DNA from 2 places in the Variovorax sp. MPBD4-3 genome. Region 2 is predicted to be linked to the other one. Evidence: riboswitches for the same ligand, from Rfam matches in the RefSeq annotation. Region 2 holds a riboswitch; the other holds the start of a gene.
The links. A riboswitch is a leader RNA that binds a small molecule or an ion and turns the genes downstream of it on or off. The one in region 2 is predicted to bind cobalamin.
Positions count from the first base shown of each region.

Region 1 (3,397 bases), on a different contig from region 2:
CGGCCGGCTGCACGAGGTCGCGCACGTGCAGCCCGCGCAGGCGCAATTGCGCGTCGCGCTGCTCGTTGCGGCGCAGCGTGATCTCGTACATGGAGCCGGCATTGGCCGAGCGCGCGATGAAGTACGCGATGACGCTCGCGGCCATCAGCGGCAGCATGACCTGGTAGCTCAGCGTCATCTCGAAGATCATCAATATCGCCATCAGCGGCGCCTGCGTCGCGCCCGCCAGGAAGGCGCCCATGCCGACGATGGCATAGGCGAAAGGCGCGGAGCTGGAAGCCGGCCACAGCGCCTGCACCGCCAGCCCGAACAGCGCGCCGATCATGCAGCCGAAGAACAGCGCCGGCGTGAACACGCCGCCCACGGCGCCCGATCCCGCGGTGGCCATGGTCGCGGCCGCCTTGGCGACCAGCACCATCGCGATCAGCGTCCAGGGCCACGGCGTGTGCAGCACCGCGTTGACCACGCTGTAGCCGTTGCCCCAGACCTCGGGCATCGGTACGGAAATGGCGCCCATCAGCAGCCCGCCCAGCGCCAGCCGCCACGGCAGCGCGAGCGGCAGCCTGGCGAACAGCGCGCGGCTGCCCTGCAAAGCGCGCAGGAATGCGACCGCCGCAAAGCCCAGCAGCACGCCGAGCACGCAGAACAGCACCACCTCCGCGCCGTGGATCTCGGGGAACGGCGGCATCTTGTAAGGCGGCTGATAGCCCGGCAGCGCGCGCATCGCGACGTTCGCCACCACCGACGCGATGATGATCGGCCCCACGCTTTCCATCGCGATCGAGCCCAGCACGATCTCGGCGACGAAGAAGGCGCCAGCGATGGGTGCGTTGTAGGCGGCCGTGAGGCCGGCGGCGGCGCCGCAGGCCACCAGCAGCCGCAGCCGTTCCGCCGGAAAGCGCAGCAGCCGCCCCAGTTGCGAGGCCGCCAGCGCCGCGAGCTGCACCATCGAGCCTTCGCGCCCTATGGAGCCGCCGGTGCCGATGCTCACCAGCGACGACGCGCTGCGCACCAGCGTCTGCGCGACCGGGATGCGTCCGTCGCCGAGCACGATCGCTTCCATGTAGTCGGAGGTGGCGCTTCGCTCCGCCACGCGCTTGGCAAGCACCAGCAGCAGGCCCGCCACCAGCCCGCCGAGCGTGGGGCAGGCCACGCGCGCCCACCACGGCAGGTGCCTGGCCATGGCCACCAGCCCTTCGCCGGGGCCCAGCACCAGATGCTCGAAGCCGTAGAGCGCCGCGCGGAAAAGTTCGGTCGCCAGCGTGCCGAGCAGGCCCGCGGCAATGGACCAGAGCAGCATCGACTGCCAGCCCGAAACGCCGAAAAGCCGCTGCAGCGCGGAACGAATATTCAGGAAAACCGAGGCCGGGCGCATTGCTTCGATGTTAGCGGTGCGCAACTTTCGGCTTAAATCGTGTCGGACAGGGCCTAAAATCCCGGCCGTTGGTGCCTGCGGCGTGGTTCACGCGCCGCGGTTCAACGGGAAGCAGGAGTGAAGGTCCCCCGAACGCCCTCGAGCGCGTACCGGGCCCGGCCCAAGCCGCCTGCGCTGCCCCCGCAACGGTCAAGCAGACGACGCCGCAAGGCGTCACCCCTCTCCACACAGCCACTGGGCACCCTGAAACAGGTGCCTGGGAAGGCGGCGAGGGGTGTTCTGCCAGCCCGGATACCGGCCAACAAGGCGGCTGCCGCATGCACGGAAAAAAGAATCCGTGCGCGAGGCAGCCATTGCGCCCAGGTGCCGGCGGGGAAGCCGGCACGGGGCATTGACGTTCGTTCGGCACATTTCATGATTTCCCACGCTTCCGTTTTCCGTGGCCGCGCTCCCGCGCGCCGTCTCCGCTTCGCCTGCCTGCCGCTGGCGCTGGCATCCGCCTTCGGCGGCCCGGCCCATGCGCAAGAAGCGCCCACCCTCGGCGAGACGGTGGTCACGGCCAACCGCACGCCGCAGGCACTGTCGGACCTGGTGGGCGACGTGTCGATCATCGACCGCCAGACCATCGAGCGCAGCGGCGCCACCGGCGTGGCCGACGTGCTGGCGCGCCTGCCCGGCATCGAGATCTCGCGCACCGGCGGCATCGGCAACACCACCAGCCTGTACATCCGCGGCGCGGAAACGCGCTTCACGGCCGTCTACCTCGACGGCGTGCGCATCGACTCGCAGTCGACCGGCGGCGCCGGCTGGGAAGGCATTCCGCTGTCGCAGATCGACCGCATCGAAGTGCTGCGCGGCCCGGCCGCCGCGGTGTATGGCTCGGATGCCGTCGGCGGCGTGATCCAGCTCTTCACCAAGCGCGGCGAAGAGGGCGTCTCGCCCTACGCGGGCATCGGCTTCGGCAGCTACGGCCTGCGCAAGATCGAAGGCGGCGTGAGCGGAAAGTCAGGCCTGTTCGACTACTCCTTCGGTGTCGAACATGAAGAGAGCAAGGGCTACAACGTGCAGCCGGTGGTCAAGCGCAACGTGGTCAAGGACGGCTTCACCAGCCCCGATCGCGACGGCTACAACAGCACCTCGGGCAACGTGAAACTGGGCTTCCAGATCACCCCCGACCAGCGCATCGACGCCACGCTGCTCGCGAGCGACATCAAGGCCGGCTACGACGCCACCGTGTCGTACAAGACCAAGCTGCCGTTCCTGTTCGCCAACGACATCGCGAACAACACGCTGCGCACCGCCGGCCTCACCTGGTCGGCCAAGTGGAACGATGTGTACAGCACCCGCGTGCAGATCACCGATTCGCAATCGGTCTACAAGACGCAGCCTTCGTTCTACCGAACTGAAACCCACCTGCGCGGCTACCTGTTCCAGAACGAATTCCGCTTCGGCCCGCACCTGGTGACGGCCACCCTCGAGCGCCGCGAAGACGCACTCGACAACGCGCCCACCACCAGCTCGAAGCTGCTGTCGCGCGACCGCGCGCAGGACGCGCTGTCGCTGGGCTACGGCTTCGTGCAGGGCCCGCACTCGCTGCAGCTGCATGTGCGCCACGACCGCGACAGCGAATTCGGCGGCAAGACCACCGGCAGCGCCGCCTACGGCTATGCCATCACGCCGTCGCTGCGCTTCACGGCCTCGGCCGGCACCGCCTTCCGCGTGCCCACGCTCTACCAGCGCTTCAGCGAATACGGCCTGGCCACGCTGCAACCCGAATCCAGCCGCAACGTCGAACTGGGCCTGCAGTACACCGAAGGCGCCTCGCACGCCGGCATCGTGGTCTACAACAACCAGGTGCGCAACCTGATCAGCTTCGACGGCACCGCCAAGGGCTGCGCCTCCTCCTTCGGCTGCTACAGGAACACGGCGCGCGCCCGCTACCAGGGCGTCACGCTGTCGGGCGGCCACCGCATCGGCGACGTCACGCTGCGCACCTCGCTCGACTTCCAGGACCCGCGCGAC
Region 1 is NZ_JBXASW010000031.1:56,370-59,766, forward strand. Features, by position in the region: gene AC1RVW_RS18395 (ClcB-like voltage-gated chloride channel protein) at 1-1,375, opposite strand, end outside; cobalamin riboswitch at 1,428-1,692, shown strand; gene AC1RVW_RS18400 (TonB-dependent receptor domain-containing protein) at 1,790-3,397, shown strand, end outside.
Region 1: linked by a shared signal. The riboswitch ahead of AC1RVW_RS18400 (TonB-dependent receptor domain-containing protein) and the one ahead of AC1RVW_RS03220 (TonB-dependent receptor) in region 2 are both predicted to bind cobalamin.

Region 2 (3,397 bases):
GCAAGTCGCTCGCGGCGTGCGCGCTGGTGCTGGTGTTCCGCTACCCGCTGGGCACGGCGCTCACGGTGAGCGCGAGCCTGGCGCAGATCGGGGAGTTCTCGTTCATCCTGGCGGGGCTTGGGGTGTCGCTCGGCCTGCTGCCGGTGGAGGGGCAGAGCCTGGTGCTGGCGGGCGCGCTCATCTCCATCGCCACCAACCCGCTGTGGTTCAGCCTGATCGGGCCGATGCAGAAATGGCTGCACGCGCACTCGTCGTTCGCGCGCGGGCTCGAGTCGCGCGACGACCCGCTGGCCGAACTGCCCATGACCACCGAGGCCAAGTACCTGTCGCGGCAGGTGGTGCTGGTGGGCTATGGCCGCGTCGGTCGCCGCATTGCGGCGGAACTCGACGCCAACGACATTCCCTACGTGGTCGCCGAGCAGAACCGCGAACTGGTCGAAAAGCTGCGCGAAGCCGGCACGCCGGCCGTGTGGGGCGATGCCGCCGATCCGGCGGTGCTGATCCAGGCGCACGTGGCCCGCGCCCGCGTGCTGGTGGTTGCCACGCCCGACGCCATGAACGTGCGCCAGATGATCGAGACGGCGCGCACGCTCAACCCGACCATCCAGACCGTGATCCGCAGCCACAACGAACAGGAAGCCGCGCTGCTCACGCGCGAGGCGGCCGTGACCGTGTTCCTGGGAGAGCAGGAACTCGCGCAGGCCATGGCGCGCGACGTGGTCCAGCGGGCCGTGTCGATGGCGGCCCCGGCCTGACGAACTCAAAGGTCTTCGATCACCAGCGTGCGGTAGCGCTGCGCGATGGAGTAGGGCACGGTGCGCACCAGCACCATGAGCTGCTCGGCCGCTTCGCTGTCCTCGGTCTTCACCAGCAGCGCCGTGTGGCCTTCGCGCGCCAGCTTCGTGTATGCGCGCACGGTCGCGCCTTCGGTGCCGGCGGAGGGCAAGGGGTCGTCGGCAGTCTCCACGGTGGGCGTGATCTGGGAGAGCACGGTTTGCGCGGGAAGCAGGTAGACGTCGTCGCCGCTGGTGCCTTGCTCGATCAGGCCGCGGCCGACGCGCTGGGCATCTTCCGCGTCCGGAAACATGACCATCGAGTAGCCGGTCGGATAGAAGGCTCCGCCGATGGTCGCCCGCATGCCGGGTTCGAGAGTGAAGTTCTTCATGCTGTCTCCTGCTTGTGCATGTGCAAAACATAAAAACATAGGCTGCACGGGGAATCCCCTCTGTAGGAGAAGCCCGGAAGCTGTCAACCGGCCTTGGCCTCCACCCATTCACCAATAAGCACTGCCCAATCCATTCCATGCACACACAGAGAAACATCGCGCTCACTGTCCATGAGCTGGAAAAAGGGGAGTTCTACTGGGTGCTGATGGAAGCGGTCGCCGGAGAGCCCGGAGACGCCTCCCACTTCTACGAGCCGCTGGAAGCGGCGCTCGAGCCCTACGCCAGCTACTCGAACGCCTTGGTGGCCGGCGTGGCGGTGATGCGGCGCCTGTTCGGACCCGACGGCAATAGCGGCTACTTATAATTTCGCGGTTCTGGTTTGTTAATTCTCACGAATCAAACCAGTCAACACGGTTCGAAGGTGCCCCGCCCGCCATGCCATGGCGCCGGGGTTAAACGGGAAGCAGGTGCGCCGGGTCATAGCCGACCCGGTCATTCCTGCGCTGCCCCCGCAACGGTCAGCGGATCGGGAACCCTCAAGCCTGCGCCTCCTTGAAGAGGCCGGCGGCCACTGCGCTTCGGCGTGGGAAGGCGAGGCTTTCTGCTCCGATGCGCATTTCGCGCGTCGGAGCGCTCCGCAAGCCCGGATACCGGCCTTGGAAACCGCCTTCGGACGCTGCGGGAGTGCGTGTCCGGGCCTGCCGCCTCCGCGCTCGCGCCTGGACCGTCATCGCCCCTCCGCTTCTCCCGCCTCGTCCTTTTTCGGACAGAGGAGCCTGCGGGGACGCGGGCCGGAGGAGAGATCACATGAGCCGACAGGCATCGCCATCGCGCGATCGCACGGGCGCGCCGCAACGCGTGCGGCTTTCGGGTATTTCACTGGGGCTGGGGCTCGCCCTCGGGCCTGCCGCTGCCCTCGCGCAGGCCGACGGCAGCCAGAGCCTGGCGCCGGTGCAGGTCGAGGCCGACCGCCACACCCGGCTCGCCATCGACGAGACCACGCAGACCGGCAGCCGCTTGGGCCTGACGCCACTTGAAACGCCGGCCAGCATCGAGGTGCTGGACGGCGACACCATCCGCGCACGCGGCGACGTCTCGGTGATCGATGCCGCCACCCGCGCCACCGGCATCACCGGTTCGCCCGGCCCCGGCAACGGCGGCACCGCGATGGCGGCGCGCGGCTTCCTGGGCCACGGCTCGGTGATGCAGCTGTTCGACGGCACGCGGCTGTACGCGGGCGCGGGCACCGTCACCTTCCCGTTCGACACCTGGTCGGTCGACCGCATCGAGATACTGCGCGGCGCGGCCTCGGTGATGTACGGCGAAGGCGCCATCGGCGGCGCGATCAACGTGGTGCCCAGGAAGCCCACGCGCGGGCCGATCCAGAACCAGGCGCTGCTCACCGTAGGCTCCGACGCCACCCGCCAGGTGGCTTTCGGCAGCGGCGGCGCGATCGATGACAGGCTCTCCTACCGCTTCGACATCAGCCACCGCCAGACCGACGGCTTCATGCAGCGCGGCCAGGCCGAGAGCCTGGCCGTGGGCGCGGCGGTGCGGCTCGACGTGTCGCCGCAACTGCAGTTCACGCTCTCGCACGACGAGGGCCGGCAGTCGCCGCAGCGCTACTACGGCGTGCCGCTGATCGACGGCCGCCTGAGCAGCCAGACGCTGCGCCAGAACTACAACCTCGACGATTCCGAGATCAAGTACCGCGACAAGTGGACCCGCCTCGACGCCCAGTGGACGCCGAACGATTCGGTCACCGTGCGCAACCAGCTCTACCGGCTGGAGAGCAAGCGCCACTGGCGCAACAGCGAGACCTACACCTACAGCGCCACCACGCGCCGCGTGACGCGCGGCGACTACCTGGAAATCGGCCACGACCAGGAGCAGATCGGCAACCGCACCGACGCCACCTTCAAGCACGGCCTGTTCGGCCTGGCCAACCAGGTGCTGGTGGGCTTCGACGTGAACCGCATCGACTTCCAGCACACCAACGATTCGCCCTACGGCGGGCGATCGGTGGTGGACCCCTTCGTCTTCAACCCGGGCTACTACGTCTCGCCCGTGGCCTACACGCCTCGCTACCGGACCAGGACCGACACCTACGCCTTCTTCACCGAAGACAAGCTGGCCTTCGACGACCAATGGTCGGTGGTGGGCAGCCTGCGCTGGGACCACGCGAAGATCGCCCGCGCCGACCTGCAGAACGCGGCCAACAATCTGGGCAA
Region 2 is NZ_JBXASW010000004.1:23,429-26,825, forward strand. Features, by position in the region: gene AC1RVW_RS03205 (cation:proton antiporter domain-containing protein) at 1-755, shown strand, start outside; gene AC1RVW_RS03210 (hypothetical protein) at 761-1,165, opposite strand; gene AC1RVW_RS03215 (hypothetical protein) at 1,303-1,530, shown strand; cobalamin riboswitch at 1,570-1,839, shown strand; gene AC1RVW_RS03220 (TonB-dependent receptor) at 1,974-3,397, shown strand, end outside.